Regions from separate parts of the Planococcus sp. 1R117A genome, predicted to be linked through region 2. Evidence: riboswitches for the same ligand, from Rfam matches in the RefSeq annotation. Region 2 holds a riboswitch; each other region holds the start of a gene.
What was found. Region 2 has a riboswitch for S-adenosylmethionine ahead of ACSFXN_RS05195 (transporter substrate-binding domain-containing protein). Riboswitches for the same ligand answer to the same signal wherever they lie in the genome.

Region 1 (4,288 bases), on a different contig from region 2:
TTGGATGTCTTGGTCTCAAAACCTCTCTGCACCGACTTAACACCCGTCCTTTCCGGAACACCCCATAGACGGCAAATGAATCAAATTAGGTTCAATCATTAAAAATCCCCAACCAAAGAGAAGACGGTGTCCAGGCCGACATCAGCCTTCCCTCAAGTTCTTGTCGCTTCTTTCATAGTTCTGTTATTAAAACTATCCAGCAATACGTAACCAAAAACCAGTCCAGCAACTGTCGGTACAGTCGTTCCGCCTATTAAGATGATTTCCGGAATGGCAATCCATCCTATTATGAACGGCATGAAAGGCAAAAAAGACATCAATACCAGAAAAAGTGATGGCAAACCAATTGCAGCAAAAATGGGCCAGTCGAACTTTCGAGACTTGTTCTCTTTCGCTTCAAGAAGAAATTTCGGAGTACGCAGCAGCAACCCCAATGCTACAGGGAAAAGTGCAATAAACACTCTCAGCGCAGCTGGCTCAAATGTTTGTTGCGCCATCTCATTCAACTGCTCTTGAAGCTGCATGCCAAAATACAATACAAATCCCAGAACTATTGTCCAGGCGAAATAATATAGAAATCGTTTCAAAACCATCTCCTCCTTCATAGGGATTGCACGGGAACTATTCATTGTATGCTTATATACGATGGGAAAAGAAAGATGGTTTCATTAACTTGAAATAATTTCCTGTTAGCTTGTTTAAAAGTCGTTTGCAATCAAAAAAGAAAGAAGAAGCGCTTTTTTAAGCACTTCTCCTCCCTGCTGATCGAGTAATTTTAATTGTTTGCCGTTACTGGCACACGTGTATATTGTTTTCCAGGATGGACAGGCGATAAATGAGCGCCTTCTCCAAATAAAGCATCACGCAAAGAATTTCCTTCGTATTCTTTTTGCACAAGTCCCCGCTCTTGAAGAATCGGCACAACGAGTTCAATGAAATCTTCAAAAGTTCCAGGTGTGATAGCGTAAGCGATATTGAAGCCATCGATGCCTGTTTCATTTACCCATTTTTCAAGCGTATCGGCAACCTGCTCTGGAGATCCGACAGTGAATGGCCCAAGTCCGCCAATGCCGACATATTCTTTAATGTCATTGACCGTCGGTTTTCTGCCCGGCAGGATTTTGGTGAAGTTTTCCAAAGCGGACTGAATGGCATCATTTTCAATGTATTCAAGCGGCTGATCCGGTGCATAGCCGGACAAATCAATGCCGGTCCAACCTCCGAACAAGGCGAGAGCCCCTTCATGGCTGATATGCTTCTTATAGTCATTGTATTTTTCAATCGCTTCTTCTTCAGTTTTGCCGACAATCGGCGTCAGCAAAGCAAGAATCTTCACATCATCTTTCTTCCGCCCGGAACTCTCAACTTCCGCATGTATTTTATCTACCGTTTTTTTGGCCAGTTCAATATTCGGCGGACCGATGAAGACACATTCAGCATGTTTTCCGGCAAAAGCCACACCTTTTTTAGAAGCGCCAGCCTGGTAAAGGACAGGTGTCCGCTGTCTGGAAGGTTCCGTTAAATGGGCACCGGGCACTTTATAATATTTCCCTTCATGCTGGATATCATGCACTTTTTCAGGATCTGTATAAATGCCATTCACTTTATCCAGCAGCACGGCATCTTCTTCCCAACTGGATTCCCATAATTTATAGCACACTTCCAAATACTCCTCGGCAATGTCATACCGCTCGTCATGCTTGATCTGGTCGTCTAACCCGATATTGACAGCCGCGCTCTTGAGATAAGAAGTCACAATGTTCCAGCCGATGCGGCCTTTTGTTAAATGATCCAGCGTAGAAATCCGGCGGGCAAAAGTGTATGGATGTTCATGGGTAACGGAAGCTGTGACACCGAACCCCAAATGTTTCGTGACTGCTGACATAAGCGGCACGACCAGCAGCGGATCGTTGACAGGAGACTGCGCCCCTTGCCGGACGGCGGCATCTCTGGAGCCATTATAGACATCATATGTACCGAGGACATCCGCGATAAAGATGGCATCGAACTTTCCTTTTTCCAATAGCTTCGCCAATTCGATCCAATACTCGCTGTCTTTGTATTTATGCGATTGATCTTCGGGGTGCGTCCAGAGCCCAGGTGATTGGTGGCCTGCACAGTTCATATCAAATGCATTTAAATAAATCCGTTTGTTTGTCATAAAAATCCGCTCCTTTGTGTGCACCGTTTTTGGTGTTTCAACTAACCTTTTTAACACAATGATTGATTTGAGGATTTACTATTGCCTTTTCTTTATATACTTGCCGTATTTAAATTTGAGGACAATGAACAAAATAAAAAACCTCCTTTTCTCGATAAAAGAGAAAAGAAGGCTGTATATGTACACAATCCCGCTCTTATCTCCCAAGAATAAAATTCTTGCTGGATTTAGCACCTTTCTGACAAATGTCAGAGGTTGCTGAAGCGTCAACGGGCCAGTCCCTCGGCTTCTCTGGATAAGATTATTAAATTAAAAATAATCATAATATTAAATCAATGGAAAGTCAACGTAATTTGTGAAAATTTTATTTATCCTATAAGTCTTATTGTTTAACTTGGATTAATTGTATGAAGAAGAACTTTATTTTGATGGTAGCTCCATGAAATTCCTTTGCACTTCAAAAAAACAACTGATGCTTTTTTTTGATTCTTGGTTACTGCCATCAAATAATGTCCTCTGCTTTCTAGCGTTCTTCTCTAGTTCTCACATCTATACATTCTATTTTCTTACAAAATTTCATAGAAGTTATCGTGCATATGTTTAACTAATGGACCAGATAGGGAAAGACACTAGAATAACGATAATAAAGAAAGAGGTTTGATAATATGCCAAGAATCGCAGTAGAACATCCGTTTACAGACATCCAACTCGCATTAGGGAAAAGAGGATATCAGGCAGACATGCTTGACCAGAAAGAAAAAGCAGCCAAATACGATGTCCTGGTCGTCCGCAATTCTGAAAGCTACGACCACCTTCGCTTCAAGGGCTCCTTAGTGGAAGTAAGCGGAAGCACGGTTAACGAAATTGTTGACGAAGTGGAAGAACGTTTGCAGCGCGCTGGGAAAATCCCAGGCCAGCCGGATGCAGCGAAAAGTGAATCCGGCAGCGGGTTTTTCGCAGGCCTCTTAAGCGGAGCAGCGATCGGCTCGGTAGTGGCCCTTCTTTTAGCACCGAAAAGCGGCAAAGAACTCCAAGTTACCGTCAAAGAAAAATTAGCCAGCAGCAATTCGAGCGGTGATGGAAGCGGAAAATTGAGCCAAGTGAAAGAAAAAGCAACTGACTTGGCCAACCAGGCTAAAGAAAAAGCCACGGAAGCCACGACTCAAGTGAAAGAGAAAGTTTCCAGCTCGTCTAAAGACCCGCAAGGCACTGAAACTTCAAGAGATTCTTCATCATTGAATTAAAATAACGAGGATAAAAAAAGCCGAAGCGCCCACTTCCCAGTGGATTCTTCGGCTTTTTATATATGGCAGCTTGCCTGCTTGATCCTGCATCAAACAAAACTTTTGTCAGAAGCAATCGTTCGGTTGCGGGGATGTTCCGAAAGAATAGAAGAGACTAGTTTCTTTACAATAGGTTGCTGTGAAGAAAAAATTTCATTTTTGTCTTGGCTGGTTGCGATCAACCTGCCTTTTTCCATGACTGCTAAAGCATCCGAAATGGAATAGGCAGCTCTGATATCATGGGTGATAAATAGATAAGAAAGGCCATAGACCGATTTCAATTCCTTTAACAAGTTCAGGATATTTGTTTGGTTCACCATATCGAGACTGCTGACGGATTCATCCAGGACCATCAATTTCGGCTTTAAAGCGATCGCTCTGGCAATATTGATCCGCTGCAATTGCCCTCCGCTGAACTGCCGGGGGTATTTTTTCATATCTTCCGCATCCAGCCCTACCATATCCAATAAATGCGCAATCGTCCGTTTCATCTCGGATGCCGACAGCCTTTCGTAATTTTCCAAGGGCTCCCCGATAATCTTTTCCGCCGTCATGCGCGGATTCACCGATGAATAACTATCCTGAAAGACCACTTGAAGATTTCTTCTGAGACGTTTTCGGGTAATGGAATCCATTGTATAAATGTCTTGGCCTTGGAAAATGACTTTGCCTTCTTCCGGCTTCTCCATCCCCAGAATGACTTTGCCTAACGTGCTCTTGCCTGCCCCACTTGTTCCAAGAAGCCCCAAACACGTCCCTTCTTCGATAGTAAGAGACACATCGGAAAGAACCGGTGATTCTCTTTCCTTGCGCCAAAAAGAACGGTTCGGGCCGTAGGCATGTG
Region 2 (4,288 bases):
CGTTTATCCTCGGCAGCATGAACCAGACTGAACTGCCGAAAAGTTCACTGGTGTTTGACTTTGTCGAAAAAGAATTCAAGTCAAATGTGTTGGTCGATCCCGTCATTAAATTGGCTTCTCCAGTTGGCGGATTTTTGTTCCCGAGCTTCACGGACAATGCCGCGGACATTCATCACATCGTTTATGCTTCGGGCAAAGCGAACAAACCAGATTTCCAGTTTATCGAGAACGTCTTAAACGGCAATGAAATCATGACCGCCGAGGAAGACAAAGCGGTGTTTGAGGAAATCGTCAAAGCCGTAATCGGAGAAGAAGTAGATTCAAGAACCCTTGCCGGTCTCTATGATGAGATCAATCTCATGCTGGAAGTGGAAAAAGAAGCTGAGAATGAAGATGAGGAGCCGCCAGTTTTGGATACGGTAGAAGTGACACGTGTCTTGAAGGCGAGCGGCGTCAAAGATGTAAGTAGCGAAAAAGTGGAAAGGGCCTTCCAGCAAGTGGTGGAAGACAAAAACTACGAAATGAAAGCAAGCCACGTCGTGCCAAGCTATGCGTCCAAGTCGATCAAAATCAACACAAAAGTCGCGGAAATCAAAATCAGCCCGCAAGACTTACGATACGTCAAAGGCGTCAATTATAACGGCAAACGCTGCATCTTGATCGAAGTGGAAGAAGACACGATGATTGAAGGGTTTAAACTGCTTGAGGAAGAGCAGCTGGAGTAGCGATTTGAGCAATCCTTACCAGCTGAAATACACTGTTTTTAGGCTTTAAAATATCGTATATTTCCCGGGAAATAAAATGTTTACTGGTGAAGACAGTTGCAAATTCTCTTTAGGCTCTCTTCGTCCATCAAATTAAATCAGGAAAAAAAGCATCTCATAAGAGGTGCTTTTTTTTCTGTCTATATCCTTAAGTACTAGCTATAAGAAAACTCACTAATTGAATCGCTTGAGAGAGAAGATGGAAATATCAAAGGTGCTTTGGCCTTCCAACGCCATTTGGCTCAATACTTCTCCCATTACGCTGCCGAATTTAAAGCCATGCCCCGAAAAGCCGCAGGCAAAAATGACTTGCGGATGGTCTGGATGATAATCAACGATAAAATCATGGTCGCGCGAGTTTGTATACAGACAGGTTTTTCCTTGATTCAATGTGCCATTTGCTTGAGGCATATAGGTTTGAAGCATATGCCTTAAGTCGCCTTCATCACTTTCATACAGTCCGAAGTTCTGGGTATGCACGTCCGGGTCAATCAGCTGTCCGCCATCAGATTTGCCGATTTTAAGGCCGGCGCCGTTCAAATTAGGGAAACCATAAGCTTTTTTATCCCCGTCCTCGATAAAGAAGGCCGGAAAGTGGGCATCGCTGTACAGATCGGAAGGGGCATCAAACCAGCCGACGGCTTTGCGTGTCGGCTGAATCGGAAGGCTTAACTCCGGCAATAACTTTGCGGCCCAGGCACCGGCAGTGATGATCACTTTTTTTGCATAAAAGGCAGTATGGTCGGTCGAAATTTTTATCCCATTTGCATCATTCATGTCGATGTCCCGCACTGGTGTATTGGAGACAAGGTCCGCTCCGTTTTTAAGAGCGGTTTCCTTGTAAGCCCGGATGGCCGCCTCGCTGTAAATGATTCCCGATCCTGCTTCAAAGCACCCAATAAAGTGGTCCGGCACCGAAAAACCAGGCCACCTGCTTTGGATTTCCTGGCCGTTTAAGATTTCCAAAGGGAGATCATATTTCTGAGCAGCCGCGATTGTTTCTTGCAGAAAAGGCGAATCTTTCGGGCCAAGTCCAAGAACACCGGTTTTTTCAAAAATTTTGTAGCCTGTCTGCTGTTCGAGTTCCTCCCATAATCGCTGGGCACGCTTCACAAGCGTCACGTATTGTCTGCCTTCACCATAAGCATGCCGGATCAAGCGAGTGTCCCCGTGATGGCTTCCCTTAATGTGCGGCGGGTCGAAGGCATCAATTAGCAGGGTCTTTGCATTCTGTTTCGCCAAAAAGGCGCCAGCAGCCATTCCCATCGTTCCCGCACCTACGATGGCTACATCATATACAGGTTCTTTTGTCATTGCCAGTTCGCTCCGCTCTTCTTTAAATTTGGGCCATTGTTCAGAAAGTCAGGACAGCATAAAGTGAATTAGTAAAAAGGCATAAGAAGTATTATTAGATAGTATTTAAGATTCGAATTATTGTCAAATGGGTTGTTCAAACTTTGAAGTAGGGCAGAGGAAGCCCTCTTTGCAGAGATTTCAACCGCAACTGCAGCGCTGGCCAGTAAAATGAGCTCGTGTATTTCGATCATATTCTTTCTGTTTTCATAAAAAATAAGCGGTAAAAATTCGAAATAGAGAAAAATGTATTTGACAGAACGGGCAATGTAAAATACTATCTGTATTATGTAAAAATTAAATAACTTATCAAGAGAGACTGAGGGACAGGCCCGATGACGTCCAGCAACCATCATTTTTTATGAGAGGTGCTAATTCCTGCAGAGCGTTTGCTCTGAAAGATAAGATCTAGATTAAAACCTATTTCCTATCGGAATAGGTTTTTTGTGTTTTTTGGCCTCATTCATTCAAGCAGCGCAAAGCTTTGAGTATGAAAGAACTTTGCGACTCTCTTTACCAACAAAGGAGTTTTAACATGAAAAGAAAACAGTACATATCCCTTTCTCTGGTTTTATTGCTAGGCGCAGGCGGCATTCTAAGCGGATGTTCGTCAAAAGAAGCAGCAAGTGCTACAGGCGAGCAAGTGATTCTGGTCGGAACGCAAAACGATTATCCGCCTTTTGCTTTTGCGGATGAGAACAACGAACTGACCGGATACGATGTAGAAGTGGTCAAAGCGGTCGATGAGAAATTGGACGGCTACACGTTCGAATTCACCGCTGTTCCATGGGACAGCATGTTCCTGGCGCTGGAATCCAATAAAATTCAGGCCATCGCCGATCAAGTCGCGAAAACGCCGGAACGCCAGGAAAAGTATTTGTTCACCGATGAATCCTATTTTGCAGCGGAAACCGTTATTGCTGTGAAAGAAGGAAGGAAAGATATTCAAACCATTGAGGATTTAGAAGGCAAGAAAATCGGCGCTTTAGCTGGAGATTCTTACACGTTGTTGCTTGAGGAGTACAACAAAAAAGCGGCAAAAGCGATTGATTTGAAGTACAGCGAAAGCGGCAACCCTTCAGAAATTTTGCAGGATGTGCAAAACGGCCGGCTTGATGCTTATGTAAACGACCCGATCATGATTGATGCAGTCTTGGAGAAGAATGATTTGGACGTTGAAATTGTCGGCCAGCCTTTGGTTAATGATGATATGGGAATCGTATTGAAAAATGGGGAGCAGGGCGAAGAATTGAAGGCACTGATTGATCCTGTTTTGGAAGAACTCAAGCAAGATGGCACTTTAGCTGAACTGTCGAAAAAATGGACTGGCGGAGAGTACATCCCTGAATAGGTTTGTGGAGGGGAAGAGGCAATGGAGAATTTACTGGATATCAATTTTTTAATAGAAAGCTTTCCTGCAATTATTTCGCGGCTGCCCATCACCATAGGGATTGCGGTAGGTTCATTGATTTTAAGCTTGTTTATTGGCGTGGCCACCGCCCTCATCAAAATTTACCGGGTCCCGGTATTAAGGGTGATTTCATCCATTTACGTATCGTTTATCAGAGGGACCCCTTTATTGGTTCAGATCTATCTCGTATTTTATGGCATACCGAAAATTATTTATTACTTGCAGATTGAATACGGCTGGCTCCAATCGGCGGACGTCAACAGCATTCCACCCGAAGTTTATGCGCTATTGGCGTTTTCCGTAAATTTGGGAGCATACTTGTCCGAAACGATCCGTTCTGCTATTGAATCGGTTGATCGCGGGCAGTTTGAAGCTGCTAAATCGATAGGCATGAGCCCTGCACAGATGATGCTTAAAATCATCTTCCCGCAAGCTTTGACAGTAGCCATACCTAACCTTGGGAATATGTTTATCAGCACCATCAAAGATACCTCTCTTGTTTTCATTATTGGCGTTATAGACATTATGGGGCAAGCCAAAATTCTCGGTTCCCGCGGGTTAGCATTCTTTGAAGTGTATATCGCGGTATCGATTGTCTACTGGATTCTTTGTATAGCAGTAGAGCGATTGCTCGTGAAAATCGAGAAACGGGCTCGCAGATATGAAAGAGGGATTGCTGCATGATCAAATTGGAAAATATCCATAAATATTACGGTAACCAGCATGTGCTGAAAGGGATAAACCTTACAGTTGCCAAAGG
Region 3 (4,288 bases), on a different contig from region 2:
CCGAAAGTTCGGCCATTACCTTTGCGAAGAAGCTAGTGCAGCGATACAAGTACAATGCAGAGACAGGAGTAAGAGATTTCACTGAATATCGTTTTATATGTAGATAAATAAAATTTGTGAACTTTCAATGAAAAAAGCTATCCATAAAGGATAGCTTTTTAGCTTGCTTATTAGATTTTTGCCGGTCCGCCTTGAACGCTGATGTCAGCTGAAACGGTGCCGAATTTTTTGAAGTTTTCTTGGAATTCCTGAGAAAGTTCTTTTGCTTTCTTGTCGTAAGCTTCTTTGTCTGCCCATGCATTGCGCGGATTCAAGATTTCAGAAGGCACGCCAGTTATTTGTTTTGGAATTTGCAGGCCAAAGATTTCTTCTTTATCAGTTTCGATATCATGAAGTTCGCCTTTGATTGCAGCACGCACCATTGTGCGTGTGTATGACAATTTCATACGGCTGCCGACTCCGTACTCGCCGCCAGTCCAGCCCGTATTTACAAGGAATACATCAACGCCATGCTCGTCGATTTTTTGTCCAAGCATTTCAGCGTACACAGTCGCATGCAAAGGAAGGAAAGGTGATCCGAAGCAAGTTGAGAATGTCGCTTCAGGAGAAGTAACCCCGCGCTCTGTTCCAGCCAGTTTAGATGTGTAGCCGCTTAAGAAATGATACATTGCTTGTTCTTTCGTCAATTTGCTGATTGGAGGCAACACGCCGAAAGCATCAGCTGTCAAAAATACGATTGTTTTTGGGTGCCCTGCTACCGAAGGATCCACAATATTATCAATTGCCTGGATCGGGTAAGCGGCACGTGTATTTTCAGTCAATGATCCATCGTGATAATCCGGGATGCGTGTATCTTCGTCAACGACAACGTTTTCAAGAACAGCACCGAAACGGATGGCGTCATAGATTTGAGGTTCGTGCTCACGTGTAAGATTGATGGTTTTCGCATAGCAGCCGCCTTCAATATTGAAGACGCCATTATCCGACCAGCCGTGCTCGTCATCGCCGATCAATTTACGGTCTTCATCAGCAGATAAAGTTGTTTTTCCTGTTCCGGATAAACCGAAGAATAATGCTACGTCGCCCTCTTGGCCTACGTTAGCTGAACAGTGCATCGGAAGAATGCCTTTTTCAGGCAAGATGTGGTTCATGATGGAGAAGATGGATTTTTTCATTTCGCCGGCGTATTCAGTGCCGCCGATCAGAATGATTTTTTTCTCCATAGAAACGATGATAAACGTTTCAGAATCAGTGCCGTCCACTGCAGGATCCGCTTGGAATGTCGGGGCGTAGACAACGGTGAATTCCGCTTCATGCGCCGCCAGTTCTTCTGCAGTCGGGCGGATGAACAATTGGTGGGCGAACAGATTATGCCAAGCGTACTCATTGATCGTCTGGATAGCCAAACGAGACTCTGGGTCTGCTCCTGCAAAGCCTTTGAAAACATATAATGCATCTTGTTGTTTCAAATGCTCGATTACTTTGTTATATAAGTTTTCAAAAACCTCAGAAGAAATCGGACGGTTGACAGCGCCCCAATCAATTTTGTCTTTTGAAATGTCTTCTTCTACTATATACTTGTCTTTAGGCGAGCGGCCTGTATATTTGCCGGTTTCAGCTTTTACAGCGCCTTCTCGAGTCAATACGGCTTCCCCACGTGATGTTGCCGCTTCCACTAATTGCGGAACTGAAAGCTGGACGTGCACATTTTGGCCATTTAAAAGATCCTTTAAGTTGTTTGCGAAGTTCACTGGATTCATTTATATGTACCTTCCTTTTCGGTTATTCCCATGGTGATGGGGAGGATGTATATTCGAACATTAGTATAACACATTGAGCCCATTAGTCTATACTAATAACTGATTGTAATGAAAAAAATACATTTTATGATCTTGAATCACCTATTATAACCAATTAATGATTTAATGTGGAAAGATTGATTGAAAAACGTTGACATAACATTATACTTTCCGTATGATGAAAAATTGAACGGATACTCTTATTCCGAGCTGGTGGAGGGGACAGGCCCTATGAAACCCGGCAACCTGCTGCAAATTGCAGAGAAGGTGCCAAACCTGAAGCAAGGAACTCAACCTTGGACGATAAGAGTGAAAGGTGCTTATGATGATTTCTCCTTTCCACATGCAAATGATGGATGGGATTTTTTTATGAAATTGCCCTTAATCCTCGTGTACAAAGGCCACAACGGCTTGAAGTTCAATCCTCACGGAACGGACTTGACATGGGAAACGAGTACCGTATCAATTTCGAGAGCAATCTCGCAGGATATAAGGAGGAAACACATTTTGAAAAACCGTCGATTATTCACATCAGAATCAGTAACAGAAGGACATCCGGATAAAATCTGTGACCAGATTTCAGATGCAATCCTGGATGCCATTTTAGCAGAAGATCCCAATGCACGTGTTGCATGCGAAACCACTGTAACTACAGGGTTAGTGCTTGTTGCAGGGGAAATTACGACTTCCACTTACGTTGATATCCCGAAAGTTGTACGTGAAACAGTACGGGAAATCGGTTATACACGTGCTAAATATGGCTTTGACTCAGAAACAAGTGCAGTTCTGACATCTATCGATGAGCAATCACCGGACATCGCTGCTGGAGTAAACGTAGCGCTTGAATCGCGTGAAGGCCAAATGACTGATAAAGAATTAGACGATATCGGAGCAGGAGACCAAGGTCTGATGTTCGGATTCGCGTGCAACGAAACGGAAGAATTAATGCCTCTACCAATCTCTCTAGCCCATAAATTGGCACGCCGATTGGCTCAAGTGCGCAAAGAAGAAATACTTCCATACTTGCGTCCCGATGGCAAAACACAAGTTACCATCGAATACGATGAAAACAATAAACCGCTTCGCGTGGACACCATCGTTATTTCCACACAGCATCACCCGGAAGTGACACTTGAACAAATACAGCGCAACATCAAAGAATATGTCATCAATGAAGTTGTCCCTCAACATTTGATGGATGATGAAACAAAATACTTCATTAACCCGACTGGCCGTTTTGTAATCGGTGGTCCACAAGGAGATGCGGGCCTTACAGGGCGCAAAATTATTGTTGATACTTACGGCGGCTTTGCACGCCATGGCGGCGGCGCATTCTCAGGAAAAGACGCGACGAAAGTGGACCGTTCAGCGGCTTATGCAGCTCGTTATGTAGCGAAAAACATCGTAGCGGCAGGCTTGGCAGATCGTTGCGAAGTGCAATTGGCTTACGCAATCGGCGTAGCTCATCCAGTATCAATCGCTTTTGATACATTTGGAACAGGCAAAGTCGACGAAGAAATTTTGGACGATCTAGTCCGTGCAAACTTCGATTTGCGCCCGGCTGGAATCATCAAAATGCTTGACCTTCGACGCCCGATCTACAAACAGACAGCAGCATATGGACATTTTGGACGCACCGATATCGACCTTCCATGGGAACGTACAGATAAAGTGGAAGTTCTTAGAGAACAATCAGGCATCTTTAATGGACAAGCTTAAAAAACAACAAAAAAGACGATCAGGCAAAAATGCCTGATCGTCTTTTTTGTTGTTATTTTTCTTGCTCGATATAATTTTTTTGCAATGATTTATAGTAAGCACCTTTTTCCGCATACTCCCGGACGATGCGTTCCATATCTTGCTTATCATCATCCCGGAGTTCACGGACCACTTTCGCTGGACGCCCAAGCGCCAGCATTCCGGGCGGAATAACTTTGCCGGGCGGAACGAGGCTTCCAGCTCCGATGAATGCGCCTTCTCCAACTTCAGCGCCGTCTAATATGATGGATCCCATGCCAATCAGTGCGCCTTTTCGGATAATGCAGCTATGGAGTGTCACTTGATGGCCAATCGTAACATTGTCTTCAAGAATCAATGTTTTCCCTGGACTCTGGTGAAGCATGCATAAATCCTGGATATTGGTTTTGTTTCCGATGATAGTCGGAGAGACGTCACCGCGTATGACGGTATTGAACCAGACGGATGATTCAGCACCAATTGTCACATCACCGGTGATTGTTGTATGGTCCGCAATGAATACGGATGGATGAATGGATGGGTGCTTGCCGTTGAATGGGTAAATCATGGAAAACCTCCGTTAAAAAAGATAAGATATCTATAATCGTAACAAATTTGTTGCAAAGGTCAAATCTGTTGGTTGGATAAAGGATGAAGAAAGGAGTACAGCAGATGTGGAAATGGGAAGCGAAAGGACAAGCAAAGGCAGTTATAGTGCTCGTGCACAGCGCGTATGAACACCATATTCGCTA

Region 1: it holds a riboswitch for S-adenosylmethionine, as region 2 does, so the genes downstream of both, ACSFXN_RS06985 (LLM class flavin-dependent oxidoreductase) here and ACSFXN_RS05195 (transporter substrate-binding domain-containing protein) in region 2, are expected to answer to the same signal.
Region 3: it holds a riboswitch for S-adenosylmethionine, as region 2 does, so the genes downstream of both, metK (methionine adenosyltransferase) here and ACSFXN_RS05195 (transporter substrate-binding domain-containing protein) in region 2, are expected to answer to the same signal.

What each region holds. Positions count from the first base shown of each region.
Region 1 covers NZ_JBPRLO010000002.1:318,915-323,202, forward strand. Annotated here, with positions in the region: gene ACSFXN_RS06980 (hypothetical protein) at 153-587, opposite strand; gene ACSFXN_RS06985 (LLM class flavin-dependent oxidoreductase) at 776-2,161, opposite strand; SAM riboswitch class I at 2,355-2,463, opposite strand; gene ACSFXN_RS06990 (YkuS family protein) at 2,827-3,405, shown strand; gene nikE (nickel import ATP-binding protein NikE) at 3,495-4,288, opposite strand, start outside.
Region 2 covers NZ_JBPRLO010000001.1:1,101,500-1,105,787, reverse strand. Annotated here, with positions in the region: gene ACSFXN_RS05205 (DUF4317 domain-containing protein) at 1-725, shown strand, start outside; gene solA (N-methyl-L-tryptophan oxidase) at 939-2,078, opposite strand; SAM riboswitch class I at 2,421-2,525, shown strand; gene ACSFXN_RS05195 (transporter substrate-binding domain-containing protein) at 2,653-3,468, shown strand; gene ACSFXN_RS05190 (amino acid ABC transporter permease) at 3,490-4,212, shown strand; gene ACSFXN_RS05185 (amino acid ABC transporter ATP-binding protein) at 4,209-4,288, shown strand, end outside.
Region 3 covers NZ_JBPRLO010000002.1:848,329-852,616, reverse strand. Annotated here, with positions in the region: gene pckA (phosphoenolpyruvate carboxykinase (ATP)) at 171-1,760, opposite strand; SAM riboswitch class I at 1,997-2,109, shown strand; gene metK (methionine adenosyltransferase) at 2,307-3,518, shown strand; gene ACSFXN_RS09605 (gamma carbonic anhydrase) at 3,571-4,104, opposite strand; gene ACSFXN_RS09600 (alpha/beta fold hydrolase) at 4,209-4,288, shown strand, end outside.